2 regions of the Roseburia sp. OM04-10BH genome follow, and region 1 is predicted to be linked to the other one. Evidence: a T-box and tRNA genes for the amino acid it is inferred to sense, from the RefSeq annotation. Region 1 holds a T-box; the other holds one or more tRNA genes.

The links. The T-box of region 1 lies ahead of thrS (threonine--tRNA ligase). A T-box ahead of a tRNA ligase gene usually reads a tRNA of that ligase, here a tRNA-Thr.
Region 2: it has a tRNA-Thr gene. The T-box ahead of thrS (threonine--tRNA ligase) is inferred to sense a tRNA for this amino acid. The anticodon was not compared.

Annotation. Positions count from the first base shown of each region.
Region 1 is NZ_QTZI01000004.1:37,487-53,973, forward strand. It holds gene DXB43_RS05400 (PHP domain-containing protein) at 1-360, opposite strand, end outside; gene DXB43_RS05405 (AfsR/SARP family transcriptional regulator) at 538-1,722, shown strand; gene DXB43_RS15415 (hypothetical protein) at 1,889-4,858, shown strand; gene DXB43_RS05415 (hypothetical protein) at 4,877-5,059, shown strand; gene DXB43_RS05420 (hypothetical protein) at 5,243-7,045, shown strand; gene DXB43_RS05425 (MutS-related protein) at 7,058-8,698, shown strand; gene infC (translation initiation factor IF-3) at 8,937-9,431, shown strand; gene rpmI (50S ribosomal protein L35) at 9,454-9,651, shown strand; gene rplT (50S ribosomal protein L20) at 9,676-10,032, shown strand; gene DXB43_RS15700 (hypothetical protein) at 10,071-10,373, opposite strand; gene DXB43_RS05450 (SEC-C metal-binding domain-containing protein) at 10,565-11,065, shown strand; T-box leader at 11,159-11,361, shown strand; gene thrS (threonine--tRNA ligase) at 11,438-13,399, shown strand; gene DXB43_RS05460 (DUF1540 domain-containing protein) at 13,622-13,936, shown strand; gene DXB43_RS05465 (zinc dependent phospholipase C family protein) at 14,125-14,724, shown strand; gene DXB43_RS15095 (hypothetical protein) at 14,828-15,004, shown strand; gene mraZ (division/cell wall cluster transcriptional repressor MraZ) at 15,205-15,636, shown strand; gene rsmH (16S rRNA (cytosine(1402)-N(4))-methyltransferase RsmH) at 15,647-16,487, shown strand, end outside.
Region 2 is NZ_QTZI01000004.1:217,847-234,333, reverse strand. It holds gene DXB43_RS06345 (hypothetical protein) at 1-649, opposite strand, end outside; gene DXB43_RS06340 (type IA DNA topoisomerase) at 627-3,821, opposite strand; gene DXB43_RS06335 (ATP-binding protein) at 3,911-5,272, opposite strand; gene asd (aspartate-semialdehyde dehydrogenase) at 5,429-6,514, opposite strand; gene argH (argininosuccinate lyase) at 6,687-8,099, opposite strand; gene DXB43_RS06320 (epoxyqueuosine reductase QueH) at 8,209-8,892, opposite strand; gene DXB43_RS06315 (ABC transporter ATP-binding protein) at 9,010-9,777, shown strand; gene DXB43_RS06310 (ABC transporter permease) at 9,770-10,567, shown strand; gene DXB43_RS06305 (hypothetical protein) at 10,646-11,053, opposite strand; gene DXB43_RS06300 (DHH family phosphoesterase) at 11,060-12,034, opposite strand; gene DXB43_RS06295 (hypothetical protein) at 12,061-12,501, opposite strand; tRNA gene DXB43_RS06290 (tRNA-Thr) at 12,730-12,802, shown strand; gene DXB43_RS06285 (helix-turn-helix domain-containing protein) at 12,965-13,504, shown strand; gene potA (spermidine/putrescine ABC transporter ATP-binding protein) at 13,514-14,587, shown strand; gene DXB43_RS06275 (ABC transporter permease) at 14,580-15,401, shown strand; gene DXB43_RS06270 (ABC transporter permease) at 15,395-16,174, shown strand; gene DXB43_RS06265 (ABC transporter substrate-binding protein) at 16,178-16,487, shown strand, end outside.

The DNA.
Region 1 (16,487 bases):
TGCCTCCTGCTGCAGTTTATCAACCATCAGGCGGTTGCGGTCTGTGCGGGAAGAACGGAATGCATTTAATTTATCATTAAATACTTTATCGTCCGGGTTAATATATAGCCCGACCATATGGATTTCACGGTCATCCAGTTCACAGGAGAGTTCAACACCGGCAATGACTTCCGGTGCATCCGGGGAGTTAAGCCGCAAGGTTTCTTCCTGCGCTTCTCTAATACCATCGATACAGTCGTGGTCAGTAAGGGCAAAGGCATATATCGAATGACGTCTGGCTTCATGAACCAGCTCAGATGGAGTAAAAGTTCCGTCAGAGCAGGTTGAATGTACATGTAAATCAATAAATCCTGTTTCCATGGTATAATCCTTTCTAACAGCTCGAAACAATTATTTTTTAGAATTATTTATGAATATGATTATAAGAGTAATCTTTCGTTTTGACAATCCGGAAGAAATGAGAAAAATCTTTTGCGTATAAAAACAAAGTCCTTTATACTGCAATTAGGAAAAATAATCTGCAGGGGGGCAGGAAGCATGAAAAAAATTTTAGAAGTAAGTATGCTTGGAACATTTCGAATGCAATATGGAAATCATTCCTTTATCATAGACCGGAAATCAACGACAAAGACGAACCGGCTGCTTCAGATTATTCTGCATGCGGGTACAGAAGGGGTAACAAGGGAAGAACTGGTGGGAAGACTATGGGAAAATGAGGAGGTCGCAAACCCATCCAACAGTTTCCGGGCAATTCTTTTCCGGGTGCGGAAACTGCTTAAGGAGCAGGGACTGCCGGAGAGCGATTATATTATAAGCCGAAAGGGAGTTTATTACTGGACACCGGAAATTCCGTATCATTGTGATTGCATTTCTTTTGAAGAGAAGGCAGAGCATGCATTGAAACAGGCGGAAGATTTTGGAAAAACAGAATTAGAGGAAGCAGTCAGGCTGTACCGTGGAGAATTTTTGCCGGCACTGGGAGCATCGGAATGGGTAATTTTCTGGGCAACGAAATACCGGAAATTATATATGTCCTGTGTAAAGAGACTGTGCGGAATTTACCGGGATGAGCAGGAGTATCAGAAATTATATGAGATAGCAGAAAAAGCAGCGGTTCTTTATCCACTGGATGACTGGCAGGTATACCAGATGGAGGCATTGATTGCCATGAAGCGTTCCAAAGAGGCGGTGGCATTATATCATAAGACAGAAGAAATGCTGCTGGCAGAGCTTGGCAGTGAGCCTTCAAAGTCTATGCTGGAACAATTAAAACGAATTAGCAGCTGTGTTACGGAGGATGATGCCACTCATATTCAGGCAATACAGGAGAAGCTGGAAGAAGAGAGAGAGGAAGGAGCATTTTACTGTTCGTATCCTGTTTTCATTGAAAATTACCGCTTTGCAAAACGGGTTTTGCAGCGTACGGGAAAGAGCGCGTGGCTTCTTATGAGCACCATTACCGATGGGAAGGGGTATGCTTCAGAAGGCGGTGTTCATTTCGAATACATCCGGGCAGAACTGGAGCAGGCATTGAAAAACTCCCTGCGCAGCGGTGACCTGTATACCAGATACAGCACAAACCAGTATCTGATACTTTTAATAGGTATTGAAGAAGAAAATTGCGGACTTGTGATAGAAAGAATCAATGACAACATGGAACGGACGGCTGGAAAGAAATATGTGAAATATCATAAAGTATTGGTGAATGGAACAGACGAGTAGATACGAGGAGAAATACAATACAAACAGGAAGATTTAAGTACAATTCGGAAGAATAAAGAAAAAATAGAAAAATGTAACGCTTTTTATAACATGGAGTAGGCTATGATTAGTTATACAATTCATAAATCAACAGGAAATGGATAAAATGAATAAAAGGAGAAAAAACATGAGAGTAGCCAAAATGTTGGGAAAAAGAATTACAGCTTTTGTAATGGCAGCATTGATGGTATTGTCCTTATCCGGAATAACCGGGATGACAGTAAAAGCTGCCGAAAAGGATAATACAATTACGATGCAGCTGCAGGATACGAAGAAAATCGAGTGTTCTGCATGGATTGCTTACGAAACCAAATGGAGTGTTACCAGTGGAAAAGATAAGGTAACATTAAAAAATACAAATAAGAAAGAGGTATCTGTAACTGCGGATAAGACAGGAACAGTTACCTTGAAGTGCAAGTATAAGAATTATCTCTTTCAATGGAAAACAGAAAAATATACTATTAAAATCAGTAAGAGAACTCCGGTATTTGAAGAGAGCATTTCAAATCTGACTTATAACGGAAAAGTCCAGACACTGAATGCAAAGAACTTTGTAAAGGATGGTCCAAAGAGTGGTATTGTTGGAACCTGTGACAAAGAGATTTTAAATGCAGGAACTTATACTTATACGATTACAACACCGGCAACAGATGTATATGAGGCAGGAAGCAGGACTTATACGGTAACTGTAAATAAGGCAGAGGCAGTAATTAAGGAAAAACCATCTGCAACAATCAATCATATGTCCGGAAAACTGAGAGAGTCCCATCTGAATGGCGGAATGGCAGTAGCGGTCAATGATGAGAACCAGGAACTGGAAGGCCATTTTGAGTGGCAGAGCCCGGATGAGACACTGTGGTTTAATACTACTGGAACTGCAATCTTTGAAGATGTAGACCATCATGTAGTATTTGTGCCGGAAGGAAATGCAGCAGAGAACTATAAAGAGACTGTATTTATTGTACCGGTAAGAACCTATTTAAAAGCATTGTATGCAAATCTTACAGCCAGTGATTTTGAATATAATGGCAGTAATGATGAGAAAAACTTAAGCTGTGATGCGAATGCATACAGCTGGGGAATTGAGAAGAATCCAAGCATTTCCATCACGTATACTTATTTTGATGAGGCAGGAAATAAATTAAGCAAAGCACCGGTGGATGCAGGAACTTATACGGTAATTGCAACAGCCAGTGCAAAGAAATTTGAATCCGCAGACAGTAATGAAGCAACCTTTACTATCCGGCAGAAAACGTTGACGAATGAAATGGTAACTGCAAAGGATACTGAGTATACTGGAAACACAGTTGCAGTTGTGGTAAAGGATGGAGACAAAACATTAGTAGAAGGAAAAGATTATACTGTAATATACAGTGGAAGTAATCCAAATGCAGGAGAGGCATCAGCAGCAATTACCGGAATCGGTAACTATAAAGGAACGGTAAATACAACCTATACCATTCTTCCGAAAGAAGTGGAAAATGACAGCGTGATTGCAGCTGCAAAGGAAAAATATTATACCGGAAAAGCAGTAACACTCAGTGAAGAAGATGTGACCGTAACTTATAATGGAAAAGTATTAACAGCAGGAACTGATTATATTGTTGGTAATTACAAAGATAATGTAGAAGAGGGAACTGCTCTGGCAACCGTAACCTTTACCGGTAACTATAGTGGAACTGTAAATGTAAGCTTTGGAATCAGTAAGATTCGTGCAAAAGTATATGCCAAATATGGAAATGGAAAACTGCTGCTGTTAAGTGGAAACTGTATTTTAGACCCGGCTGTATTAGAAGAAGCAGCAGATTATGCAATCACAGAGGAAAGCGTAATCCAAGGATTCATCTTAGAGGATGAAAATGCAGGTGTAGTGACAACATATACAAAACTTTTCCGCAATACAGAGGGTTATAACGTATATGTAAAAGTAGCAGATACATTTACACAGAAGGCAGAGTTCTACATCCGGAAAGCAGGAACTGTCCGTCCGGAAGGAACAGTTGGTGATGCAACAGCAAATTATGACTATATAGGAAGAGCAGCAGTTTCTTTAAATCAGCTGAAAGTGACAACGGATATGTCTGGTTTTACTGCACCAGCCTCTTTTGATGCAGAAAAGAATTATGATGGAAAGATGCCGGTAACACTTGCATCTGTTTTAGATGCATATGCAGCGAACAGCGGCATTGCAGGGGATGATGCAAGATTCTACCGCATCGAATGGTACCGGATGATTAATCCGAATTCCTGGCATATTGATGGAGAAATTGTTGATAACAGTTATACCGTTACTTTTATGGTAGACGGAAATGTATATCAGGAAGTACGTGAAGTAAAGGGAACGGAAGTTTCTGTAACAGATCCTGTAAAGGCAGAGACAGAGACAACAACCTATGAATTTACCGGCTGGACTTTAGAAGATGGCAGTAAAGTAAATGTTGCAGATTTAAATGATAGTACCGTAGTGTATGCTTCTTTTGATGAAAAGGAGAAAGAAACTGAGCCGACCGAGCCAGTTGGACCGACTGGACCGACTGGACCAACCGAACCAACCCAGCCGACTGAGCCGACTGAGCCGACTGAGCCAACCGAACCGACTGAGCCAACCGAACCGACTGAGCCGACCGAGCCAACTGAGCCGACCGAGCCAACCGAACCAACCCAGCCGGCAGAATCAACGGAACCGGCACAGCCGGCAAATCCAGCCCAGCCAGCATCATCAGAAACAGCGGTAACTCCGGCAGATAACAATACACAGCCGGAGACAGCCGTACAGACACCGGTAATCCAGGCACAGACTCCGGTTACACAGACCCAGGTGGCACAGACACCAGTCAGACAGCAGCAGGCAGCACAGCAGCCACAGGATGCAGAAGAACCGGTGGTATTAGAAGATGAAGAGGTTCCGCTGGCGAATGTAACGGACGATAATGCAAAACAGGAAGTAACTGCATTAGAAGATGAAGCAGTTCCTCTGGCAGCAAATCCGGCGGGAGAAGATAACTGTATCATCCATTGGATTATGATGATTCTTACGATTGTATTTGCAGGATATAATGTAGTAAGGGCAGTACTTCGTCAGAAGAGAAATGCATAAAGGCAGGAGGCAGAAAGTATGAAAATAGTAGATGGAATCATTGCTGTTATATATGTAATTGCTATGGCAGTGCTGTTTTTCTTGAGAGACTGTGAGAAAGATCTTCCAATGGGAATTCTGGCACTGGCTGTTACCGCAGCTGCAGTAGCATGTATGGTTATCCAGAATAAAAAGCGTGATAGCAAAGCAGCAAGAGCTTAAAAAAATAATATAAATAAGTATTGCAGGCAGGACGATAGAAAATGAAAATACATTTTGTCGTCCTGCTGTTTTTAGTTGCCAGCCATTTGAAGAAAGCTTTCACTTGACATTATTTTGAAATTGAGTTATTGTATTAATTAAATAATACAATAATAATTGCAAAGAAGAAAAGGGAGATTAGGTATGGCAAAGAAAAAGAAGAAAATGGAGTTTGAAACAATGCAGGTAAAGCTGCCTCATGTAAAGGGGTTGTCCATTGTGCTTCCGGTTATTTATATTTTATGGATAGCAGTGATGTATTATCTCCTGCTTCCGGCACTGAATATTCATTCCAGAGGTTTATGGCTGTTTGTATTAGGCGTTATATTATTCCCGTTAGGAATAATAGGTGCGTTGGTATCGGCAGCCAGGAAGGCGGAAGGTAAGTCAGCAGGAAAGCTGGAAAAGCCGGTAAACGGTATTTTTGCAGCAGTTGGAGTAATCGGAATTCTGTTCCTGCTTCTTTTATTTTATGGCAGCAAAATGTTCCATGCACAAGCATATGCAGATATCCTGACCATCGAAGACAGTGATTTTAACAGCGATATCAATACAGCATCTTCTGTATCAAAGATTGCGTTAATGGATACGGACAGTGCAGTGCTGCTGGGTAATCGTGAAATCGGAAGCCTTTCAGAAGTGGTGAGCCAGTATAATGTATCGGAAGACTACACACAGATTGATTATCAGGGGGCACCAGCGAAAGTATCTGCATTAGAGTATGCCGGCTTCTTTAAATATATGGGAAATAAGGAAAATGGTGTTCCAGGTTATATAACTGTTGATCCGGTAGGACAGAAGGCGCAGTATGTTCCGGTAAAGGAAGGAATGATTTATGTTCCGTCTGCTTACTTTGGCAAGGATTTAAGAAGGCATATCCGTATGAATTACCCGGATAAACTTTTCGGAAATCTTCATTTTGAAGTGGACGAAGATGGAAACCCATACTATATTGCCAGTGTATACAAATACACCATCGGTTTATTTGGTGGAGAAACTGTTGAGGGTGCAATCAGCTGTGACCCAATCAGCGGAGACTGTCAGTATTATGATGCATCAGAAGTGCCGAACTGGATGGATGACGTCTTTGACGGGGATCTTCTGGTGGAACAGTATAACTGGTATGGAGAATTATCTAATGGATTTATGAACAGCATCTTCGGCAAAAAAGGCTGTAAGAAATGTACGGAAACGGTAGTAGAGGATGAAGACGGAGATGAGGAATCTTACGAAGCAAACTTCGGCTATGTTGCCAAAGACGGGGATATCTGGATTTATACCGGAGTTACTTCTGTCAATGATGATGCCTCTAATATCGGGTTTATACTGGTAAATGAGCGGACTTCAGAAGCACATTATTACAGTATTGCAGGAGCAGATGAAAGCTCTGCAATGGCTGCTGCAGAAGGAGAAGTGCAGGAGAAAGGATACCGTGCATCTTTCCCGTCTTTGATTAATGTAGACGGTCAGCCGACTTATATCATGGTATTAAAAGATGCCAGCGGCATAGTGAAACTTTATGGCATGGTAAATGTAGAATCTTATAATATGGTAACAACAGCAGCCAGTCTCGATGAGTGCTTTGCAAAGTATCGTAAGATGACAGGCAGTGATGGTACAGAAAACACTGGGAATCCGGAAGAGGCAGAAAATTCTTCCGGGGACAGCAACAGCACTGCAGGTAATGCACAGACAGCAGCCAAAGGAAAAACAATTCCGGAAGGTGAGACAGAGACAAGAAGTTTTGTAATCAGTGAAATGCAGTATGTTGAGATTGCAGGAGAGACCTATGTTTATCTGGCAGGAGACGACGGTATGGTATACTGGCAGAAGTTTTCTGATAATGAACAATTGATTTTCCTGCATGCGGGAGATACCGTTACTGTAAATGGAATTATGGATAAAGATAATATTTACTGGATAGATACCATTGGGATCATGCAGTAGGAAGGCGAAGAAATGGAAGCAGCAATCCTTGTAGTAATTATGATTGCAGGATTTACTTATTCAGCAATTAAGACAAAAGAAAGTTGGAAGAACCGCTGCAAACGGACACTGAAAGAAAAATATGGAAAAGAACCTGAGAAAAAGGAATTTAAAAGAGAACTGATAAGAAATTATCTGGATACTGTGGGTGGAACACAGCAGGTGGATGAGGTCACATGGAATGACCTTAATATGGATGATGTGTACCAGAGAATCAACAACTGTGATTCCACCATGGGAGAAGAAATTTTATATGCAAAGCTTCATTATGCGAAGCAGACGAAGGAAGAAGAGGAGCTTTTAGAAAAAAGAATAGCTTTTTGTGAAGCAGATGATGAAAAACGCTATCATTTGGAAGAAACTTTGTCAAAGCTTGGAAAGAGAGACGAGGCTTACTATATTCCATCCTTTATCCAGACAGTAGAGGATTTTGCAATTTCAAATCTCTGGGTTTATCAGATGCTCCGGATATTGCTGGTGGTAGTTGTTGTGGCGGCAGTCGTATTTCATAATATATATGCTCTGTCAGCTTTGGTGGTAGTATTTCTTGTGAATTTGTCGGTGTATATCTTTACGGTCCGTCTGAAGTTTGACCAGGAGATTCATATGATGGGAACGGCGGCATACCTGATTACGGTAGCACGAGAACTGGAGCAGGAATACCGGAAAGACAAAATATGTGAGGAACTGGCACCACTGCTTCCGGTATTTGCCAAAATGGATAAGAAGGCATTTCTGCTAAATATCCAGAGCAGAAATGCCATGGGAGATGTGTTTGAAATGCTGCAGGATTTCCTGCTGGGAGTAACCCAGTGGCATATCCTTACTTATATGAAAGTATTGAATCAGTTTATGGATAACCAGGATGCTTATCTTAAGATTTACCGGGTGGTAGGAGAACTGGATGCAGCGGTCAGCACAGGCTCTTTCCGAAAGAGTCTGCCTCTTGTGACAGTACCGGAATATGAGGAAGCAAAGCAGCTTGAGATGGAAGAAATTTATCATCCGCTGCTTCATGGAGCAGTGACCAATTCTATGGAACTTCAGCATAACTGCATTATCACAGGCTCCAATGCTTCCGGTAAGTCAACCTTTATCAAGACCATAGCTGTTAATGTGATACTGGCACAGAGCATTCATACCTGCACCGCAAAAAGAATGCACCTGCCTCATGCAAAAATGATTACTTCCATGGCGGTAAGAGACGATATTTTATCCGGTGACAGTTATTTTATTAAAGAGATTAAATATTTAAAACGTATCCTGGATGCTTTGTCGGAGGATGAACTGGTTATCTGTGTTATTGATGAAATCTTAAGAGGAACCAATACCCAGGAGCGTATTGCAGCTTCAAAAGCAATCATGGAATATCTGGCACATCATAACTGCATTGCAATTGTGGCATCCCATGATAAGGAATTGACGGAGCTTGAAAAAATTGGTTATGACAATTATCATTTTTCCGAAGAGTTTGGAGAAGCGGATATTGTATTTGATTATAAATTGCAGAAGGGACCGGCAAATTCCCAGAATGCAATCCGCCTGCTTTCCTTTACCGGGTTCCCGGAAACGATTATTGAGAGGGCGGAAAATATCAGAAGCGAATATCGGTAAAAATAATGCTTGACGAACGAAATGACATATGGTACTATAAGCAAGTTGAAGAAAGTAGAGTATCCACTCTCACCTTAGCACAATCAAGTGACTAAGTGTTTATAATGAGTATGCAATGAGCGAATCATTTTGAAGTGGATAGTCTGTCTATCCACTTTTTTTGCGGAAATAAACGGAAAGTTGTCTGGCAAAGCTGTGGTGAATTTAATTTTGGAGGTGTACGACCATTAGCGAGTTAATGATCAATGAACAAATCAGAGATAAGGAAGTCCGCCTGATTGGTGCGGATGGTGAACAGTTAGGTATCATGTCAGCAAGAGAAGCATATAAGCTGGCACAGGAAGCAGAACTTGATTTAGTAAAGATTGCTCCTGGAGCAAAGCCACCTGTATGTAAGATTATCGATTACGGTAAATACAGATATGAGCTTGCAAGAAAAGAGAAGGAAGCACGTAAGAAACAGAAAACGGTTGAATTAAAAGAAGTTCGTCTTTCTCCAAATATCGATACCAATGATTTGAATACCAAAATGAATGCCGCAAGAAAGTTCATTTCCAAAGGAAATAAAGTAAAAGTTACACTTCGTTTCCGTGGTAGAGAAATGGCACATGTACAGGCAAGCAAACATATTCTGGATGATTTTGCAGAAGCACTTGCAGATATTGCAGTAGTGGAGAAAGCACCAAAGCTGGAAGGCAGAAGCATGGGTATGGTGCTGGCAGAGAAAAGATAATGATTTTAAGGAGGAATAAATTATGCCAAAACAGAAAACAAGCAGAGCAGCAGCAAAACGTTTCAAATTAACAGGAACAGGAAAATTAAAGAGAAACAAGGCTTATAAGAGACATATCTTAACAAAGAAAACAACTAAGACTAAGAGAAATCTTAGAAAACCTGCAATGACAGATGCAACAAATGTTAAGAATATGAAGAAGATTTTACCATATTTATAAGAATTGGTTAAGGAGGAATAGAACATGGCAAGAATTAAAGGCGGCTTAAACGCTAAAAAGAAACATAATAGAACATTAAAATTAGCTAAAGGTTACAGAGGAGCACGCTCCAAACAGTATAGAGTAGCAAAACAGTCTGTCATGAGAGCCTTAACAAGTTCTTATGCAGGAAGAAAACAGAGAAAGAGACAGTTCAGACAGTTATGGATTGCCCGTATTAACGCAGCAGCAAGAATGAATGGATTATCTTACAGCAAATTTATGTATGGTTTAAAATTAGCTGGTGTTGATATGAACCGTAAAATGTTAGCTGAGATGGCTGTAAATGATGCAGAAGGATTTGCAACATTAGCAGAGCTTGCAAAAACAAAACTTGCTTAGTTTTAAAGAAGTGGACAAGTTATAAAAGAGGATTGTGGTTATTCGCAATCCTCTTTTTTGATGTTTGGTTCATTTGAAGTTTTTGCGGAAGCATCCTGCCCGGAAGCTTCTTTTTTGATGGAATCCAAATCTTCTCTTAAAGAGTAATGATTCTTAAGTAAGCGGTATACCATGGTATAAGCCCAGATGAGAACCGGGACAACCACAGTGGCATAGATGGAAGCCTTAAGACAGTTTGTGGCAAAATCGCTTCCAATCAATGCAAAAACAAGAGTGGAAACATAGAGGGCAACTAAGAGTACAACACCGATAATTGCAAGAATCTGTTTTGTCTTTTTCATATATGACCTCAACTTTCTTTGATGACCTGTTTTTAGAAAAAAGCAATATATATTATTTTAACATTTGACAGCGGATAGTCAATCAGAAAATGTAAAGTTGCAGAGGATAAATACTTGAAAAAAGCACAAAATATGCTATACTGAAACAAGCGTTATACGACTAAATATGGATTAAAGGATGGATATGAACAATGGCATTATTAGAAGAATGGCAGAAGATTGCTTATGATCAGCAGGCAGATAGAGGAAAATTACAGAAGTTCTGGCAGAGATATTTTATGTTAGAGAAGGGCGTATATGAGAAACTTTTAACAAACCCGGATGAGAAGGTAGAAGGAACTGTAAAAGAGCTGGCAGAGAAATACGACCTCAGCATTATGGATATGACTGGATTCTTAGATGGAATCAATGACAGCCTGGTAACACCAAACCCAATTGATACTATGGAAGAGGATACCAAGGTAAGCCTTGCATTCGATAAAGAAAAATTATACAAGAACATGGTAGATGCCAAAGCTGACTGGCTCTATGAATTACCACAGTGGGATGAAATTTTTGATGCAGATACCAAGAGAAAGCTTTATTTAGAGCAGAAGAAATCCGGCACTGTTGTAGTTGGAAAGAAAGTCGGAAGAAATGATCCGTGTCCTTGTGGAAGTGGAAAGAAATATAAATTCTGCTGCGGAAGATAAGAATAAAATATTTTGGAAAACATTTGGAAAATATTTCACAGAAAAACTCTTTACATAGCAGAAAAAAGAGTATACAATAGCTTTTGTCAAAAGGACAAAACAAAGAAGAGACGAGTAGCATGACAGGAAGTCAAAGAGAGGAATACATCTGGTGAGAGTATTCTGATGGAGTGTAATGTGAAGACCAGCTCTGAGTGACCCCAATCCGGTCCGGTGATTCCGTTATCATCAGAATGAGCGGTTGTACGATAAGTACAGCAAGCAGGGTGGAACCACGATAGAGTATCGTCCCTGATGCATAAATTTTATGCATCAGGGATTTTTTACTTTGCAGTTATTAATACTAATATAATAAGAAAAGGAGACTTGAACATGAAAATCACATTAAAAGATGGCTCAGTAAAAGAGTACAGTGAAGCGAAATCAGTCTATGATATTGCAGCAGATATCAGCGAAGGCCTTGCAAGAGTTGCATGCGCCGGTGAAGTAGACGGAGAAGTGGTGGATTTACGAACCGTTCTTGACAAGGACTGCAATTTAAATATTATAACAGCAAGTGATGAAGAAGGATTAAAGGTAATCCGCCATACTGCATCCCATGTGCTGGCTCAGGCGGTAAAGAAATTATTCCCGGATGCAAAGATTACGATCGGACCGGCAATTGAAGATGGATTCTATTATGATTTTGATCATGCTCCATTTTCAAGAGAAGACCTCGATAATCTGGAAGCAGAGATGAAGAAGATTATCAAGGAAGGTCATGAATTAAAACGATTCACACTTCCAAGAGAGGAAGCAATCAAATTCATGCAGGAACGTAATGAGCCATACAAAGTAGAGCTGATTGAAGAATTACCAGAGGGAGAAGAAATTTCTTTCTATGACCAGGGCGGCTTCGTAGATTTATGTGCTGGCCCACATCTGATGACAACCAAGGGCGTAAAGGCATTTAAGCTGACATCATCTTCCATGGCATATTGGAGAGGTAATTCTGACAAAGCAAGATTACAGAGAATTTATGGTACTGCTTTTAATAAGAAGGAAGAGTTAAAAGAATACTTAGAGAAATTAGAAGATGCCAAACGCCGTGACCATAACAAACTTGGTCGTGAAATGGGATTATTTACCACTGTTGATGTTATCGGACAGGGACTTCCTTTATTTACACCAAAGGGAACCAAGATGATTATGAAACTGCAGCGTTGGATAGAAGACTTAGAGGATAAAGAGTGGGGTTATGTACGTACCAGAACTCCGCTGATGGCAAAGAGTGACCTCTATAAGATTTCCGGACACTGGGATCACTACATGGATGGAATGTTCATTTTAAATAAGGACAGCGACGACAAAGAGACAATGGCACTGCGTCCGATGACCTGTCCATTCCAGTATTATGTATACATGAATGAACAGCACTCTTACAGAGATCTGCCATATCGGATGTCAGAGACTTCTACATTGTTCCGGAATGAGGACTCCGGAGAGATGCATGGACTTACCCGTGTCAGACAGTTTACTATTACAGAGGCACATATTATTCTTTGCCCGGAACAGGCGGAAGAAGAACTTACCAGATGTACTGAGCTTTGCCATTATGTAATGACTACACTTGGTATCGATGGAGATGTTACTTACCGTCTGTCCAAATGGGATCCGAACAACAAAGAAAAATATCTGGGCGACGAAGCATATTGGAACAGTACCCAGCAGTATCTGCGTGATGTTATGGATAAGAATGGCATCAAGTATACAGAAGCAGATGGGGAAGCTGCATTCTACGGACCAAAGATTGATATTCAGGCAAAGAATGTATATGGAAAAGAAGATACCATGGTTACCATCCAGCTTGACTGTGCAAGTGCAGAGAAGTTTGGCATGTACTATATCGATGAGAAGGGTGAGAAAGTACTTCCTTGGATTATCCATCGTACATCCATGGGATGTTATGAGCGTACCCTTGCATGGCTGATTGAACATTATGCAGGAAAATTCCCAACCTGGCTTTGCCCGGAACAGGTAAGAGTATTGCCGATTTCTGAAAAATATGCAGACTATGCAGAGCAGGTAAGAAAAGAATTAGCAGCTCATGATGTAGATGTAACGGTTGATAACCGTTCTGAGAAAATCGGATTCAAGATTCGTGAAGCAAGACTGGATAAGCTGCCGTACATGCTGGTAGTTGGTCAGCAGGAGGCAGAGGACGGAACCGTATCCGTAAGAAGCCGTTTTGCAGGAGATGAAGGTGTAAAACCTTTAGGAGAATTCATTGATGCAATCTGCGAAGAGATTCGTACAAAGGAAATCCGTAAGGAAGAAGTTGCAGAAGAAAAATAAAAATGCAATAAAATCTAATTTTTAATTTTATTATTTATATGGATTTAAAAAGACTGTTGCTGGCATTTGCACCGGACAACAGTCTTTTTTGCTTTACAGGAAAGCGGCCGCCGCAGGCACGAGAATGTGTCAAGATACATTCTTTTTTACATGAAGTTGGTAACATAAAAAGATTTCCTTTGGAGATACTAAACATGTAACGAAAGAAAGGAGATGATTTTTGTGACAGAATTAAAATGTTCTGTAAGAAGCTGCAGTTTCCAGAAAGATGATTGCTGTTGCCGTGGAAATATTACGGTAGAGGGTGCACATGCAAACCGCAACAGCGAGACAAGCTGTGGAAGTTTTGAAGAGAAGAAAAACTGTGGATGTGCCAATTCGACCGGTAAACCGCCTAAGATGAGCGATGTTACCTGTGAGGCAGTAAACTGTAAATTCAATGAAGGAAGAAAATGTCATGCAAAAGACATCCAGGTAGCCGGAACGAATGCCTGTACCTGTATGGAAACAGAGTGTGCCAGCTTCTGTTGTTCCTAAAAAGTGGAATATCAGTAAGTTTTAGCAAAATATTTCTGTGTCTACTCTTAACAGATTGGACACAGAAATTTAGAAGAATCTTAAGAAAAATACTATTGTAAATGAGATGAAAGAAAGTATAATGTGATTGAAGCATAAATAAAGCAGAAGTAATGTGTAAGGTGTAGATGGTAAACAGGAGGAAGCAAATGAGAAAAAAATCACATATTTTGCTGGCACGTTATATTGCAAAGAATACAGAGGATGAAGAACTTAAGAAACATAGACTGTCTTTTTATATTGGCAGCATCCTGCCGGATTGCAAACCATCTTTTGTATATAAGAAACATGAAATCAATGGGACGTTTCCCGATGTGAAAAAGATGGTGAATCAATTGATTTTCGGTAAACAGCAGGGGAAACTGACCCGTAAACGCCGGTATTATATGAATCTCGGGCAGGTAACGCATTATGTAGCTGATTATTTTACTTATCCGCATAACAAGATTTATCCGGGAAACTTAAAGGATCATTGTTCCTATGAAGAACAATTGAAGCGAAGCCTTAAAAATTATATCATGAGCCGGAATATGGAAGCAGGAGAAAAAGTGCAGGCTGATTTTTCTGATGCAGAGGCACTGTATGAATATATTTTAGAGAGGCATAAACAGTATCTTGGAAGAAAAATTAATATAGAAACAGATATTCGGAATATAGTAGCAACCAACCGGATGCTGGTGGAGGCCATTGCCGATTTGTTTTATAAAACACAGCATAAGGAAAAAATGCCGCTTGCTGTCGAATATTGACGAAAAAAGATGTTATATTTTGTTTGATTTTTGGTGATGAGCAGAGTAAAATGAATTTACAAAGAACAACACAGAGATGGGACACAGCATAGGAGAAATGCTTATGGATGAAAGGGAAGCACTTCGCATTGCGATTGAACGTGCAAGAATCCGACTGGATGAAGCACTGGAACGAGCGAAAAGTATGGATGAATGCTATGACCTGAGCCTGGAAGTGGACAGACTGATTGAGAACTATGTATCGCTATGTGAGCAAAAAGAACTTGTACCAATAAGATAAAAGTAAAGAGTAAGTGGAAAGAAGTACATTGAGAAATGTGCTTCTTTTTTTGTGCATTTTTATGTGTAGTATATTGATTTTTTCCCAAAAGTGGGGTAATATGTATTCATAAGTGGAGGAAAGTGGTTGAAAATGGCACAAAGTGGTGGATAAGTTGATAACTTTGTGGATAAATAGCAACCGGACTGAGGTGTTTGACAATGTTCATGGGAGAGTACAGTCACAACATAGACGCCAAGGGCAGAATGATTGTTCCTTCCAAATTCAGAGAACAGCTCGGTGATGAGTTTGTAGTAACGAAGGGTTTGGATGGGTGTCTTTTTGTGTACCCAAATGAAGAATGGCAGAACATTGAAGAAAAATTCCGCAACGTACCACTTACCTCAAAAGATGCAAGAAAATTCTCACGTTTCTTCTTTGCAGGAGCAACAACCTGTGAAGTGGACAAGCAGGGAAGAATTCTTCTTCCGGCAGTGTTAAGAGAATTTGCCGGATTAGAGAAAGAAGTCGTATCAGTCGGAGTCTTAAAGCGAATTGAGATTTGGGACAAGAACAGATGGCAGGATACCAATACTTATGATGACATGGATGAAGTTGCAGAACACATGGCAGAACTTGGCTTGAGTATCTAAAGGAGTGAACATGGAATTTAAACACACATCGGTTCTCTTGCATGAGACCATAGACAATCTGAATATTCGCCCGGACGGAATTTATGTAGACGGAACGCTCGGTGGAGCGGGACATTCTTCCGAAATTGTAAAAAGGCTGAATGAGAACGGAAGGCTGATAGGAATTGACCAGGACGAAGATGCAATTGCAGCAGCCAGTGAGCGGTTAAAGGATTATTCTGATAAAGTAACCATAATCCGCAGCAATTACTGCAATATGAAAGAAGAATTGAACCGTATCGGAGTGACGAAGGTAAATGGAATCCTTCTTGATCTGGGAGTATCTTCCTTTCAGTTAGATACACCGGAGCGAGGATTTACCTACCGGGAAGAAGATGCACCACTGGACATGAGAATGGATCAGCGTCAGACATTAACGGCAAAAGATATTGTAAATGATTACAGTGAATCAGAGTTGTATCGTATCATAAGAGACTATGGGGAAGACCGGTTCGCAAAGAATATTGCAAAGCATATTGCCGCAGCCCGGGCAAAGAAACCAATTGAGACAACCGGAGAGCTGACCGCAATTATCCGGGCATCCATACCGATGAAAGTGCAGAGTACTGGCGGACATCCGGCAAAGAGAACGTTTCAGGCAATTCGTATTGAACTGAATCGTGAGCTGGAAGTCTTATCGGATACCCTGGATGAGATGATAGACCTTTTAGAGGAAGATGGAAGAATCTGTATCATTACCTTCCATTCCCTGGAAGACAGAATTGTAAAGAACATCTTTCGCAAAAATGAAAATCCATGTACCTGTCCGAAAGAATTTCCGGTGTGTGTATGTGGCAGGAAACCAAAAGGAA
Region 2 (16,487 bases), 180 kb from region 1:
TTTCATTCTTATTCTTATAAATAGAATGCGCCGGAACTACTCCACGTACCGGGGAAAGCGGATAAATATTGGTATGTGGTCCGATGACCGTTCCCGGATTCAATACGGAATTACAGCCGACCTCTACAAAATCTCCTAACATGGCACCGAATTTCTTACGTCCGGTTTCCATCTTCTCATCAGCAGATTTTACTACCACCAGTGTCTTATCGGATTTTACATTGGATGTGATGGAACCTGCTCCCATGTGTGACTTGTATCCTAAAATAGAATCTCCCACATAATTATAGTGTGGTACCTGCACGGAATTAAAAAGAATGACATTCTTTAACTCGGTAGAATTGCCTACCACCGTTCCTTTTCCGACAATTGCATTTCCACGAATGAATGCACAGTGTCGTATTTCAGCATTTTCATCAATAATTAAAGGACCATTTAAACATGCTGTCGGTGCCACGGCAGCGGATTTTGCCACCCAGATATCCTCACCCTTCTGTTCATAAACATCCGGATTCAATGTTTTTCCCAGTTCTTTGATATAATCTCCGATTCCGGCAAGTGCCTCCCACGGATAAGTAAATTGTGCAAGATAATCCTTTGCGATTGTCTCCTCTAATGTATACATATTACTGATTTTGCACTGTTCCATCTTTCTCTTCCTCTCTTTCTTCTTCCGGTTTCCGGTCAAAATCAAAACGAATTTCATCCTCTTCAAACTTCAGACAGGTATCAAATACATTTCCTGCTTTCGAAGTAAATCCGGTTATTTTTTTAGTGGTATATCCTTTTGTAAAAAGCTCTTCTAACACTTCTTCAGCCAGTTCCACCTTTGCTACATAACGGTTCACCCGGAATCCGCAGTCACATTCATAGTACCACTGGCTTTTCTTTAACAATGCCCCACACTTTGGACATTTTACTTTTGTCTCTTCCGGTTTCGGACGCTCCGGAAAGTCAAATTCAATGCGTCCATCCTCGGTAAGCTTCAATGGTGCATCAAATTTCTTGCCATTCTTAGACTTAAATCCTATTATAATTTCTGTCTTTCCTGTTAGTAAAAGTGCTTTTACCTGAGTTTCCTTTAATTTTACTCCGGCTATTTTACCGATTGAGAAACGGCAGCTATCCTCTTTGTTTCTGTCATAATTGGCACAGCCATAGCCAAATGGTGTCTGCACAATATCACCCTGACACAGTGGACATTTTACATCTTTTACCTTCTTTGCTTCCACATGCTCAAAATCAAATTTCAGGACTTTCTTTCCATTCTCATCTTCTCCAAGCATCAGGCAGGCATCAAATTTCTTCTTATTCTTTGAAGTAAATCCACGAATCGTTCCGGTTCTTCCATTGGTCAGAAGCTCCTTCACCTGGGCGGTGTTTAAATCTTTCCCGGCTATTTTGCCAATGGCAAACCGGCAGCCAGCCTCATCTTCCGCTTTATAATTGGCACAGCCATAACCAAATGGCTTTATTTCTATTGCTCCGCCACACAACGGACAACTTACGCCCTCTATGGTCTCCGGCTCATTCTGTGAAAAATCAAAGGTTATATTCGGTTTCCCTTCTTCATCCTTTGTCATCACAAGGCAGGCAGAAAACTTCTTCTTATTCTTCGAAGTAAATCCTTTTAAGACTCCGGTTCTGCCTTCGCTTAATAACTGCTTTACTTCTTCATCGTTAAGCTCTCTTCCGGCGATGGCACCAATAGCAAAACGGCAGCCACTGCCATCTTTATTATAATTTGAGCAGCCATAACCAAAAGGTGTAGTCTCAATCTCGCCGCCACAGACCGGACAGGTTGCTCCGATTTTAACCTTTGCCTTCATATCTTTGGCATTGCTGCCAGCCAATGGCCGGATCTGCCCGGCAATCTGGCTGGTGAGATTCTCATTTATCATGGAAACTGTTTCTTTCCGGATAAATTCCTCTAACTTCTCCCGGTAATCTTCCATCGGAACCGTTCCCTGGGTAATGCCATCCAAGCCCTTTTCCCAGGAAGCGGTCATCTTGGGATTCAAAAGTGCCGGAACAGTCATATTCACCACTTCATAAACCATCTCGCCTAAGGCTTCCGGCGTCAGCACCTGTGTTTTCTTATTCAAAGCAAGGTAGCCGATACGCACCAGCTTCTTGATGATTTCTGCCCTTGTAGCAGAGGTTCCAATTCCGGAGCCTTTAATCTGTTCTCTTAATTCCTCTTCCTCGATTAACTGTCCCGCATTTTCCATGGCAAGCACCATGGAACCTGAAGTATAACGCTTTGGTGGAGAAGTCTTTCCCTCTTTTACCAGAAATTCTTTTACTTCTGCGGTATCTCCTTCTTTGAGACTATCTGCAAGTTTTAGTAATGCTGCGCTGTTCTTCGGATTGTTTTCTTCTCCGTCGCCATCTTCCTTTTCCCGCTTTTCTTTGGTATCCGGTCTTCCGGCAATTTCAAGATATCCGGGAACCTTTAATACTTTTGCCCCGGCAAAGAAAGATTCCTTTTCAATTCCGATGGTCAGCTTTACCGTCTGATACTGTGCCGGCGGATAGAAAATACTTAAGAAACGCCGCACGATCAGTTCATAGACCCGCTTCTGCAATTCCGTCAGCGACTTATATTCATTGACCTGTCCGGTTGGAATAATAGCATAATGGTCTGTAATCTTACTATCATCGGTATAACTGCTCTTTCCGATATTTTTATATAAACCATGCTCCATAATATTTTGTGCAAAAGGAGCAACCGGATCAAAGGAACGGAGTCCTCTGATATTCTTACTGATTTCTTTTGCAACGGCAGAAGATAATACTCTTGCATCTGTTCTCGGATAAGTAGTCAGCTTTCTTTCATATAAGTCCTGTGCTACCTGCAGCGTCTCGTCCGGGCTGATTTTAAACCTTTTCGAGCACTCTGCCTGCAGCTCCGCCAGGTTAAATAAAAGCGGTGCACGTTTCTTTGTAATTCCTTTATCTACTGTTTTTACAACCGCTGTTTTATTAGTTAAATCTTCAATTAACTTTTCTGCATGTATTTTTTCTTTGAATCCATTCTCTTTATAGAGCAACGGAGACGCATAATAAGAAGAACCTTCTACTGCTTTCCATTCGCCTTCTATCTCTGCATCAAAAAAATTCCCCACTACCCGGTAAAATGGTGTCTCTACAAAATTACGGATTTCCCGCTCCCGGATTACAACCATGCCAAGTACACAGGTCATGACACGGCCAACTGCAATTGCAGTATAGGACTTGGTTCCTGCAGCATCATTTAAAAGATTTCCATATTTTACAGACATGACACGGGAAAAATTAATTCCCATGGCATAGTCTTCAATGGTACGCATAATCCCGGAATTAGCAAGATTATCATAATCCGCCATTGGTCTTGCTTCAGCAATTCCTCTTTTAATTTCTTCCTCCGTCTGCGAATCTATCCATACCCGCAGCTCTTTCATACCTTCACGGACTCCACCGAACCGCCGGATATTCTCTTCAATGGTCTGTCCTTCTTTTCCGGCATCGCCTGCCCAGTAAACGGTATCAATATCTTCCCTGTGTAAGAGCTTATGTACGATGTCATACTGTTTGCTTACAGATGGTATAACATTATATTTATAATCTTTTGGAAGAAATGGAAGATCTTCTAACTTCCACTTCTTATATTTTATATCATATTCTTCCGGATATACCATTTCCACCAGATGGCCAACACACCAGGTAATGGCATAATGATTGTCTTCGATATATCCGTCATTTCTGCCGGATACGCCAAGAATTCGTGCAAATTCCCGGGCAACACTTGGTTTCTCCGTGATAATTAACGACTTACCCAACCGTTATTTCCTCCAATTTCTGTGCCATTTCTATTATTTTGTCTTTTTCAATCATTTGACTTTACTGTCATTTTTAGCTTTCCGGCACTTTATAATTCCTTCATATCGATCAGGACAAATCTTTTATCTTCTTCTGCCATCTGTTTTAAATCCTCTGCAAATTCCTGTGCGGAAAACATATAAAGATATTTTGCGGAAATTTTTGCCTGTTTCAGATTATCAAGCAATGCTTCACCTGACGAGCGGGTCATATAAGGCTCTGACCAGTTACAGATTCCGACAATGCTCTCACGGACACTGTTCTGGGCGACAATATCGATATTGCCCTTCTTTCCAACCCAGGTTCCAATCCGGTGAATGTCAATCGGAAGTTTACCAATACGATTTAATAAAGTCAGATATTCCCGGCAGACCTTGACAAAATAACGGTTCATATAGTCATCTAAATCCTTTTCAATATAAGTATCATAAAATTCTTCCGGTGCCATCATATATAAGTCCGATAAATGTGGATAGACAAAACGGAACCAGAAATTCACATAAGTATTGGCAATGCGGTAAACACCCTTTTTCGTATTCTCCCAGCCACCAGTATCAAAGGAAACCACCTTTTCTACCACATCAAATGCCATCAGATTCTTCATGTAGACACTGATTTTTGCTCTGGAGAAGCCTGTCTTTAAAAAAAGGTCATTCAGCTTATTATTTCCCGAAGCCAATGCTGCAAGTATTGTATTATATACAGAAAGTTCTCTTAATTCAATGCTGATATAATTTTCTGCCTCATGGAACAGGAAGCCATCCGGAGACAAAATATGCCGACAGACATTTTCCTTAATACTCTTTTTGGAATTCCAGCGTGTAAGATAACCCGGCACACCTCCAATAATTCCATAGACCTGCACTGCCTGACTGGTTCCATATTCCGGGAAATGTCGAACCACATCAAGAAATGTCGCATCCTCCATGCGGATGGCTGCGTCTACCTTCTTTAAGTATTCACCATATTTTTCTCTGCAGTCTTCCTCTACCCATACCAGTGAAGAGCTGGTCAGAATAATCATAACAGGACCCGGATATAATTTCTTTGCTTTCAGTTTCAGAATGCTGTTCATAAAGCCAACATCTTTTCTGGCAATATACTGGAATTCATCAATAACAACCACAAGCTTGGTCGGGTCTCCACTCTTGATGCGGTTAAAGAATTCATCATAACTATAGCGTGTCAGACGAATTCCGTATTTTGTTTCCACTTCCTGCCCCATCTGCAAAACCTGTTCCCTTTCGGATGCCTGTCTGGCGCGATAGTAAAAAAACTTTTTCTCCTTACAGAATTCTTTTATCAACTGCTCTTTCTGGCAGTTATCTCTTCCATATAAAAGAACAATCTGATTGCCGGACTGTCCATATACCTCTTCTAATTTTTTTAATTCGGATGTCTGAATCATCATTGGTAATATCCTCCAAAATTTCTAATTCTAAGAAGTCACTCTAACAAAAATAATATCACATTTTAATTTTTCTATCAACGCCAAAACGATAAAAAAGCCATACTGCTTTCCTGCAATATGACTTTTCTATCTTCATTTTGTTACATATTTTGCTGCTTATTTTGCGGTAATGTAACCCTGTGCTTTTAAAAGTTCTGCACAAAGAACAGCTCCACCAGCCGCACCACGTACGGTATTGTGGGATAATCCTACGAATTTCCAATCATATACGGTGTCCTCACGAAGACGTCCAACACTGATTCCCATACCGTTTTCATAGTTAACATCCATAGAAACCTGTGGTCTGTTGTCTTCTTCTAAGTACTGGATAAACTGCTTTGGTGCACTTGGAAGATTTAATTCCTGTGGAACACCCTTGAAGTTTACTAATTTTTCGATTAACTGCTCTTTTGTAGGGTTCTTTTTGAACTTAACAAATACAGCTGCTGTATGTCCGTTTAATACCGGAACACGGATACACTGGCAGGTAATAACCGGTGATGTAGCAGGTACAATGACACCATCTTTGATTTCACCCCAGATACGAAGTGGCTCTTTTTCGGATTTTTCTTCCTCTCCACCGATGTATGGGATAATATTTCCAACCATTTCCGGCCAGTCCTTAAAGGTTTTTCCGGCACCGGAAATTGCCTGATAGGTAGTTGCTACTACTTCATATGGTTCAAACTCTTTCCATGCTGTAAGAACAGGAGCATAACTCTGGATGGAGCAGTTTGGTTTTACTGCAACAAATCCTCTCTTGGTTCCCAGTCTCTTGCGCTGGAATTCGATTACTTTCATATGTTCCGGATTGATTTCAGGTACTACCATAGGAACATCCGGTGTCCATCTGTGTGCACTGTTGTTCGAAACAACAGGAGTCTCTGTCTTAGCATATGCTTCTTCAATTGCTTTAATTTCATCTTTAGTCATATCTACAGCACTGAATACGAAATCAACTTCTGCTGCAACATTTTCTACTTCATTAACATTCTTTACTACAATATTTTTAACGGCTTCCGGCATTGGAGTATCCATTTTCCAACGATCTCCAACTGCTTCTGCATAGGTCTTTCCTGCACTTCTTGGGCTTGCTGCAATTGTAGTTACCTCAAACCATGGATGATTCTCCAGAAGAGAGATAAATCTCTGACCTACCATTCCTGTTCCACCTAAAATACCGACTTTTAATTTGCTGCTCATTTCTTTTTCTCCTCACGTTTTTATGTTCGTCTATCGCGAACAGTTGTCTTTCTGATAAATATACTATCCTATTTATACAAAAAATGCAATTCACAATTTATCAAAAATTACTAAGTGAATTGCATTTTTCTTATACATATGTACCAATTTTTTAAAATAAGCTACTTATTTTCTACGCCTCTTCCGGCAGATTCAACTCATCCTGCCAGTCCTTTGACAGATATTCCTTATGCAATGCAATGACTTTTTCCATTGCGTCTTTACCAGGCGCACCAACAGTCAGACGTTTATTAACACAGGTTTCCATGGAAATTGCTTCATAGATATCTTCTTCAAATACCGGACAGATTGCCTTTAACTCATCCAATGACATATCATCAATGGCAATCTTCTTATCCAGACAATAAAGCACGATTCTTCCTACAATACCGTGGGCATCACGGAAAGGAACGCCATGATTTACCAGATAATCTGCTGCATCTGTCGCATTGGTAAATCCCTTGTTGGCACTGTCATGCATTTTTTCTTTATTGAATTTCATAGTTGCGAGCATACCGTTAAAGAGTGCCAGACAGCCTTTTGCAGTATCCATGGCATCAAAGGAAAGCTCCTTGTCTTCCTGCATATCTTTATTATACGCAAGGGGAATTCCCTTCATTGTAGTAAGCAATGACATCAGTGCACCATACACTCTTCCGGTCTTTCCACGTACCAATTCTGCAATATCCGGATTTTTCTTCTGTGGCATAATGCTGCTTCCGGTGCTGTATGCATCGTCAATCTCTACAAACTGATATTCATTGGAATTCCAGATGATAACTTCTTCTGAGAAACGGCTTAAATGCATCATAATCGTTGATAATGCAGATAAAAATTCGATTAAGTAGTCACGGTCTGATACGCCATCCATACTGTTTAAGGTTGGTCCATAGAAACCAAGTAATTCTGCAGTATATTCACGGTCTAATGGATAAGTAGTTCCTGCCAGGGCACCGGAACCTAACGGACAGTAATTCATTCTCTTAAAAATATCCTGCAGGCGTAGTCTGTCACGGCGGAACATCTCAAAATAAGCTCCCATATGATGTGCCAGTGTAATCGGCTGTGCTTTCTGAAGATGGGTAAATCCCGGCATAATCGTCTCGGTATTTTCTTCCATAATCTTAAGAATGGTCTCAAGAAGTTCTTTTACCAGCTTGTCAGTATGCAATACTTCCTGTCTGGTATAAAGACGCATGTCCAGTGCAACCTGGTCATTTCTGCTTCGTCCGGTATGTAATTTCTTACCGGTATCTCCCAGACGGTCAATGAGCTTTGCCTCTACAAAGCTGTGAATGTCTTCGTATTCATCGGTAATAATAAGCTTTCCTTCTTCTACTTCTTTTAAGATTTCTTTTAAACAGTCTACAATATCCTGCATTTCTTTCTCTGTTAAAATGCCCTGTTTTCCAAGCATTTTCACATGCGCAATGCTGCCTTCCATATCCTGTTTATAGAATTTCTGATCAAATGATATAGACGCATTAAAATTGTAAACGAGCTTGTCTGTCTCTTTGGTAAAGCGTCCACCCCATAACTGTGCCACTCTTTTATCCTCTCTTTCCATACGGATGTCCGTACTTATTCTAAACAAAAATCCATAACTAACTTCTGAAAGTATACCTTATTTTTCATAAAATGACAACCAGAAGAAATCACTCCTGTACTGTCTGCTCACTTTCCTGCGCCGCACGTTCTCTTTTCTGTTCTTCCCGCTCCCGCTTCGAAAATACACAGCCACAATAATCCTGCCGGTACATGCCATACTCTGCCGAAATTACGGTAGAACGCTTATAGCCATCCCGTTTCTTAAAATCCGAATATAAATAGGGAATGCCATATTCTTCAGCCAGCCTTCCTCCAATCTCATTTAACTTTGCAGCATTCTTCATGGGACTGATAGACAGCGTTGTCGTAAAATAATCACAATTTAATTTTTTCGCATACTCTGCCGCTTCCCGCAGTCTTAATTCATAGCAGCGGAAACACCGTTCGCCACCCTCCCGGATATTTTCATAACCTTTTACTGTTTCATAAAAACGCTCCGGTTCAAAATTTCCTTCCACAAAGGTGACAGGATATTTCGTCGGAAATTCTTTAATAAAGCGTTTCTGCTCCGCTGCTCTGTGATAATATTCATCCTCCGGATAAATATTGGGATTATAGTACAACACCGTAATATAAAAATAGTTGGAAAGATACTCTAATACATAAGAACTGCAGGGTGCACAGCAGCTATGAAGTAAAAGTTTCGGAACTTCTCCTCTTTCTTCTAATCCGGCAATCGTTTCATCTAATATTTTCTGGTAATTTTCTTTCATCGCATTTACCTTTCCCATTCAAAATTTCTGTCGATTCTGTTCCTATTATAATCTATCCTTTTCTTCTGTCAATCCGGGTGACCAATCTCATTTTTTCACATATATTATCCTATAAACTTCTATCAGGTGAATACCATGTGCTCCATCCTTGAATTGTCCAATATAGATTATATTTATCATACGAAAGACGGCGAAACCAAGGCTCTGTCCAATATCAGTTTTAGTTTATCCAAAGGAGAATTTGTTGCTATTGTAGGTCCCAGTGGATGTGGCAAATCAACACTTTTATCCCTTATCTGTGGTCTTCTTGTCCCATCCGGCGGCAGCATTTCCTTCATGGGACACCCCCTGCAGTCAAAGGATATCTTAAATATGGGATACATGCTTCAGAAAGACCACCTCTTAGAGTGGCGTACCATCGCATCCAATGTCCAATTAGGGCTGGAAATCCAGCACAAAATGACACCGGAAAATCTTGCTTATGCCAGCCGGCTGTTAGAAACTTATGGACTTGCCGATTTTGCTGCAAAACGTCCTTCTGAGCTTTCCGGCGGCATGCGGCAGCGGGCTGCCCTGATTCGGACCCTGGTACTTCGCCCGGAGCTGCTTCTCTTAGATGAACCCTTCTCGGCATTAGATTATCAGACCCGCCTTAATGTCAGCAATGACATCGGTACCATTCTGCGGCAGGAACATAAAACCGCCATTCTTGTAACCCATGATTTATCCGAAGCAATTTCCATGGGAGACCGTGTTATTGTCTTAAGCCACCGGCCGGGCACAATCCGCTCCATTATACCCATATCCTTTGAGCCTGGTCTTACGCCTTTAGAGAAACGGAATGACAGCCATTTTAAATCCTATTTTAACTTAATATGGAAGGAATTTAATCAAAATGAATAACCCATCCTCTGCACAGCTTATGTACCTACGGCAATGCCGCAGGCATCAGCTTAAAATAAAAATCTGTCGCATCCTGATTCTTGTTGTCTTTCTATTGCAATGGGAACTCTGTGCGAAATATGGAAAAATCGACCCCTTTATTTTCAGCAGTCCCACCAGACTTATCATCTGCTTCTACCAGATGATTACCGGTCAGAAGCTCCTTTATCACATTGGAATCACCCTGTTTGAAACCTTAAGCAGCTTTTTCTTTGTTATTATTTTAACATTACTGATTGCTGCAATCCTCTGGTTTTCCAAAACCTTATCCGAAACCTTAGAGCCTTATCTTGTGGTTTTAAATTCCCTGCCCAAATCCGCGCTGGCTCCACTGCTGATTGTATGGCTGGGCGGCAATTACAAGACCATTATCATCACCGGTATGTCCGTAGCTATCTTTGGCTCTATTCTGAGTCTTTACACTGCTTTTTGTGATATGGATAAAGAAAAGATTCTTCTGATAAAGACATTAGGCGGCACCCGTAATGATGTCATGTTTAAGATTATGCTGCCGGGCTGTATTCCCACCCTGCTTTCTATTATGAAAGTCAACATTGGTCTTTGTCTGGTTGGTGTTATCATCGGTGAATTTATTGCAGCGAAAAAAGGCTTAGGCTATCTTATTATTTATGGCAGCCAGGTTTTTAAATTAGACTGGGTCATCTTATCGATTCTGATTCTCTGTCTCATTGCCATGCTGCTCTATCAGCTGATTGGAAGTTTTGAGAAGCTCTGCTTAAAGAGGAAATAAAGAAAGGCGGTATGAATTGCACCTGCTCTTCATACTGCCTTTCTCTTTCTTACTTTACAGGAAATTGCTTATGACTTTTTATGCTTCTTCGATTTCTTCAAAGTCACAGTAATCTGCTCCTGCTTCAGAAGCAAACTTAAAACTTACTTTCTCGCCCTGATATTCCACGGTAAAATCACCTTCCATATCAAGGAAAGAATGTGCCTGGGCTATATTATCCAAGAATTCTGCCATATCTGCCGGAAAGTCTTTTGCATCTGCCTCTACGCTGCACTCTTCTTCTAAGATTTCCTGCTCCACAAAGAGACGCAGGGTAAAATCATCCAAATCACTTTCATCATCAAAATCTACACCCTGAAAATAATGATTGCCGCAATTTTTAAATAAGTTCTTTACATAAGAGGTACTGGATAAAATTCTCGACTGGGATACATCCTCTGCCTCAAGATAAATATGATAGGTTATCTTCACCTGATTTTCTGCCATGGTATCTTACCTTCCTTCTTCTGCCTTGATCTGCTCTAAGAACAGCATTTCTAATTTATAATCCCGGTCCGGTTCCAACTTTTCCATATTCTTCTTTGGAATGAAACCGCCAGCCATTGCCGGATGTCCGCCACCATTTCCATAATCTGCTAATGCCTTTGCTACAACTCTTCCGGCATCTACATGATTTAATGCACTACGGACAGAAAACTTAATGCCGTCAGAACGGATTGCATAAATCACGGAAATATTAACTACATCAAGAGATAAAATAAAATCTGAAATAATTGCAATCAGCGCATCCGGACAATCAAACGGAATCGATGCAAATCCCACATCATCATAAATGTGGATATTATCGATTGCCGCACCATATGCCTTTAAATCAGAAAACTCCATTACATTTACATACATGGATTTTAACTCTTCCACATCTGCCATTGGATAGATGTATGCAAACATATCCACATCAAGCTTTGTTGTACCACGGACAAAGTCATCCGTATCCATCTTGATGCCATATGCCAGTGCTGCCGCCACATCCCGGCTCATTGGTGTATTGGTAAGATAAAAATACTCTGCAATCATTGTGGCACAGGCTCCTACACGGCGCACATCTTTATAAGCATATTCACAGGCAATTACTGTCGGATGATGGTCAATACATGCCACCTCATCCCCGATAAAATCGGTCAGATTCGCATTATATTTCTGGGAGTCTACGGTAACAATATAGTCCTCTTTCTTCATATCATCCAAATCTTCTTTAGACAAAATATCAATATGAAATGTGTCAAACATCTTTCTTGTACTCAGGCGTTCAATCTTACCATCATAACAGATATCTGCTTTAATCCCATGGTAATTTAAAAAATGCTGTAAGCCAAAGGCACTGGCAATCGCATCCGGATCTGGAAAATTATGTGTCTGAATATAAGTTCTGTGTCCTCTTAATAACTCTACTAATTGTAAGGGATCCATGTTTTATCTCCTGGTATGATTTCTTCTTATTTTAATATAGAAAGCGGATTATTTTCCTTCTGGAATTTCAATGCAAACAAAGCTGCCCCATAGCATAAAATTCCAATCAGCATAAATATTACTTTACCGGAAATTATTCCAACGACAATCTCTGCTGCTGTAACAATTCCATGCAGCCAGACAGGAAGGTTATGCAGACATGCAGCAAGTCCCGCTTCAATCAACACTACAATACATACGCTCACTACCGGAATCTTCCATACCAGTATACCCAGTACAATTTCCAATACGGCAAAAACCACAAATACACATAACATAATCAGCGCGCTGTTTTCCTTTAATTCTGCAATCGTAAACTGACTGTTCTTCTTTGCATAATTTTTCTTTGCGCTGTTAATTTTCTTCTTCATATTCTTCTTACTGTCCTCAGTTTTCTTTCCCCCTGAAACAAATTCCTTCACTTCCATGAAAAAAACTTCCTCCTTGTAATGATTTCCCTTTTCATAAGCCGGTTCATCTTTCTCCGGTTCTTACACATCTACGCCCATTATACCAAGTAACCTTTGAAAGAACAACTTTTTTCAAAAAAACATTGCAAATTTATTTTTTTCTATATATAATATTATAGTATGATTTTAATAAATAAAGGGTTGTCTGAGGAAAATATTTTATTTCGCATATAACCAGATTATTCTGCTTCCGTGGCTCAGTTGGTAGAGCGGCGCATTCGTAATGCGTAGGTCAGGGGTTCGAGTCCCCTCGGGAGCTTTTTTTGTTGTCTAAAAATAATCTAAAAATAGTATTGACATTTCTCTTTCAATTTCTCATAATACTCCTTAGTGAGTTTATTATTATTAAACTTCAAATACATTATTAGCTTCATTTTGTAAAAACTATGTAAAATCACTTTTCATGGAAAGGAAGTACAAAATGGATATTGGAAATAAAATCAAGGAGCTGCGGATTCTCTACGGTCTCACCCAGCAGGAACTGGCTGACCGTCTGGAATTATCCAAAGGATTTATCTCCCAGTTAGAGCGTAATCTTACATCTCCTTCCGTGGGTACACTTTTAGATATTATCCAGTGTCTCGGCACTACGCCGGCAGAATTTTTTGCAGATGATGAACCTGCACAGCTTGTCTTTAAAAATGAAGATTATTTTGAAAAAGAAGATGCGGAACACAGGAGCTTAATCGAATGGATGGTTCCCGGTGCCCAGAAAGATATGATGGAACCGGTACGTCTGACGCTGAAGCCCGGCGGCACATCAGACATCTATCTTCCACATGAGGGAGAAGAATTCGGCTATGTACTTAAGGGCTCCATTAAAATCATATATGGTACCCGTACTTATACTGCAAGACAGGGGGAGTCTTTTTATCTTAAGTCCAATAAAAAGCACCATATCGAAAATACCGGCAGGAAAGATGCCGTTCTTATCTGGGTTACAAACCCACCAAGTTTTTAGGAGGTTATGATGGGCAAGAAATTAATACAATTAGAAAATATTACCAAAACTTATGACGGAAATATGATTTTGGATGACTTAAATCTTTATGTAAAGGAAAACGAATTCTTAACACTGCTGGGACCTTCCGGCTGTGGAAAGACTACTACCCTGCGTCTTATCGGTGGTTTTGAGACACCGGACACCGGACGTATTATTTTTGATGGAAAAGATATTACTTCTCTTCCGCCAAATGAGCGTAAATTAAATACCGTATTCCAGAAATACGCACTTTTTACCCATATGAGCATTGCAGAAAATATTGCTTTTGGGTTAAAAATCAGCAAGAAAAGCAAGGCTTATATTCAGGATAAAATCAAATATGCCTTAAAGCTTGTAAACTTAGACGGTTATGAAAACCGCAGCATTGATTCCTTAAGCGGTGGCCAGCAGCAACGTATTGCCATTGCCCGTGCCATTGTAAATGAACCAAAGGTGCTCCTTTTAGACGAGCCTTTGGGTGCACTGGATTTAAAAATGCGTCAGGACATGCAGTACGAACTGATTCGTCTGAAAAATGAACTTGGCATTACTTTTATCTATGTTACCCACGACCAGGAAGAAGCCCTTACCATGTCAGACACCATTGCTGTCATGAATCAGGGCTATATCCAGCAAATTGGTACTCCGGAAGATATTTATAATGAGCCGGAAAATGCATTCGTTGCCGACTTTATCGGAGACAGCAATATCATTGACGGTATCATGATTGAGGATAAATTAGTCAGCTTCTTAGGCATCAAGCACGAATGTGTCGACACCGGTTTTGGTAATAATAAACCGGTAGACGTAGTCATCCGCCCGGAAGATATTGAGATTGTAGAAGCCGGCACCGGTTTTATGGATGGTGATATTACTTCTGTTATCTTCAAGGGTGTCCACTACGAAATCGAAATTATGGCTGGCGGATATGAATGGCTTGTTCATACCACCAAATATTTCGAAACCGGAAGCCATGTTGGAATGAAGGTAATTCCTTTCAATATCCAGATTATGCATAAACCGGAATCCAGTGACGAAAAGGCGGTGGAACTCGATGCATAATGCCAGAAAAAGACTTTTAGCCGGACCTTATCTGGTCTGGATTATTGGATTTACTGTACTTCCGATTCTGATGATATTATATTACGCATTCACCAACAGTGACGGTGGTTTTACCTGGGCAAATATTGCTGCAATTGCAGACCCGGTACATATAAAAGCACTCCTGCTTTCCTTAAAGCTTGGTATCTTATGTACAATTGTCTGTCTCCTGCTCTCCTACCCGCTTGCCATGATATTAAATAGTCTTCATATCAAGCATCAGAGCTTTGTGGTATTTATCTTCGTCCTGCCAATGTGGATGAATTTTATGCTGCGTATTTTAGCATGGCAGATGTTACTTTCCAATAATGGAATTATCAATGGATTTCTTTCCATTTTCGGCATTCCGAAGCTTCATATGTTAAATACCCAGGGAGCCGTTGTATTTGGCATGATTTATGATTTTCTTCCATTTATGATTATGCCGATTTACAATTCCATAGTACGTATCCGCAAAGAAACCATAGATGCGGCAAGGGATTTAGGTGCCAACAGTTTTATCACCTTCTTCCGTATCATTCTGCCGCTTACTTTGCCTGGAATTGTCAGCGGAATTATTATGGTATTCGTGCCGGCACTTACCTCCTTTGTTATTTCAGACCTTTTAGGTGGAGGTAAAGTACTTCTCATTGGAAATGTTATTGAGCAGTCCTTCATGCAGGGTTCCTACTGGAATTTAGGTTCCGGACTTTCCATTGTACTTATGATTTTTGTTTTAATCAGTATGGCATTTATGAATCGTGCCGGTGAATCAGGAGGGCATGCAGTATGGTAAAGAAAAGTTTATCAAGAATTTATCTTGCAATTATTTTCCTGTTTCTGTATCTTCCAATTGGAGTTCTGATTGTACTTTCCTTCAACAACTCCCTCTCCCGTGTAAAATGGGGCGGATTTACGACAGAATGGTACCGCAATCTTGTTTCTGACCCGACTATTATGAATGCCTTTTATACCACGATTCTGATTACCGTTGCATCTTCCGTGATTGCTACAATAATCGGAACCATGGCAGCAATCGGAATCAGTGCCATGCGGAAAAGGAACCGTCAGATTATGCTTGGTGCAACTAACATTCCACTTCTGAATGCCGATATTGTTACCGGCATCTCCCTGATGCTGCTTTTTGTCCGCTTTACAGAGCTTGGAACATCAACCGTATTGATTGCACATATTACCTTTGACATTCCATATGTCATTTTAAATGTACTGCCTAAGCTTTCCAACACCTCATCCCATACCTATGAGGCCGCCAGAGACTTAGGTGCAACACCACTTTATGCATTTTTCAAAATTGTATGGCCGGATATCAAGCCTGGTGTATTCTCCGGTTTTCTGATGGCCGTGACAATGTCCCTAGACGATTTCTCCATCACCTATTTTACCAAGGGTGCCGGTGTCAATACATTGTCCACCATGATTTATACCCAGCTGCGTAAAGGTATTATTCCTGAGATGTATGCGCTATCTACTATTTTATTCTTCCTTGCACTGGTACTTCTTCTGATTATGAATTACCGCAGTGTCAAGGATGCGAAAGGAAGGTCTTAGGAAATGAAGAAATTCTTATTTTCATTTATGCTTATTGCTGGTCTCCTTACTCTTTCCGGCTGTGGACAGAAAGAGGATGAAAATGCACTTGTTATTTTAAATTATGGAAAATATATAGAGCCGGATGTTATCCAGCAATTTGAAAAAGAAACCGGTATTACCATCAAATACGAAGAATATGAAAGTCCGGAGGAAATGTATACCAAATACAAAGCGGGTTCCATCAAATACGATTTAATCTGTACCTCCGACTATATGATCCAGAAGCTTATCAATGAAGGTGAAGTCTTAGAAATGGATTATGATAATATTC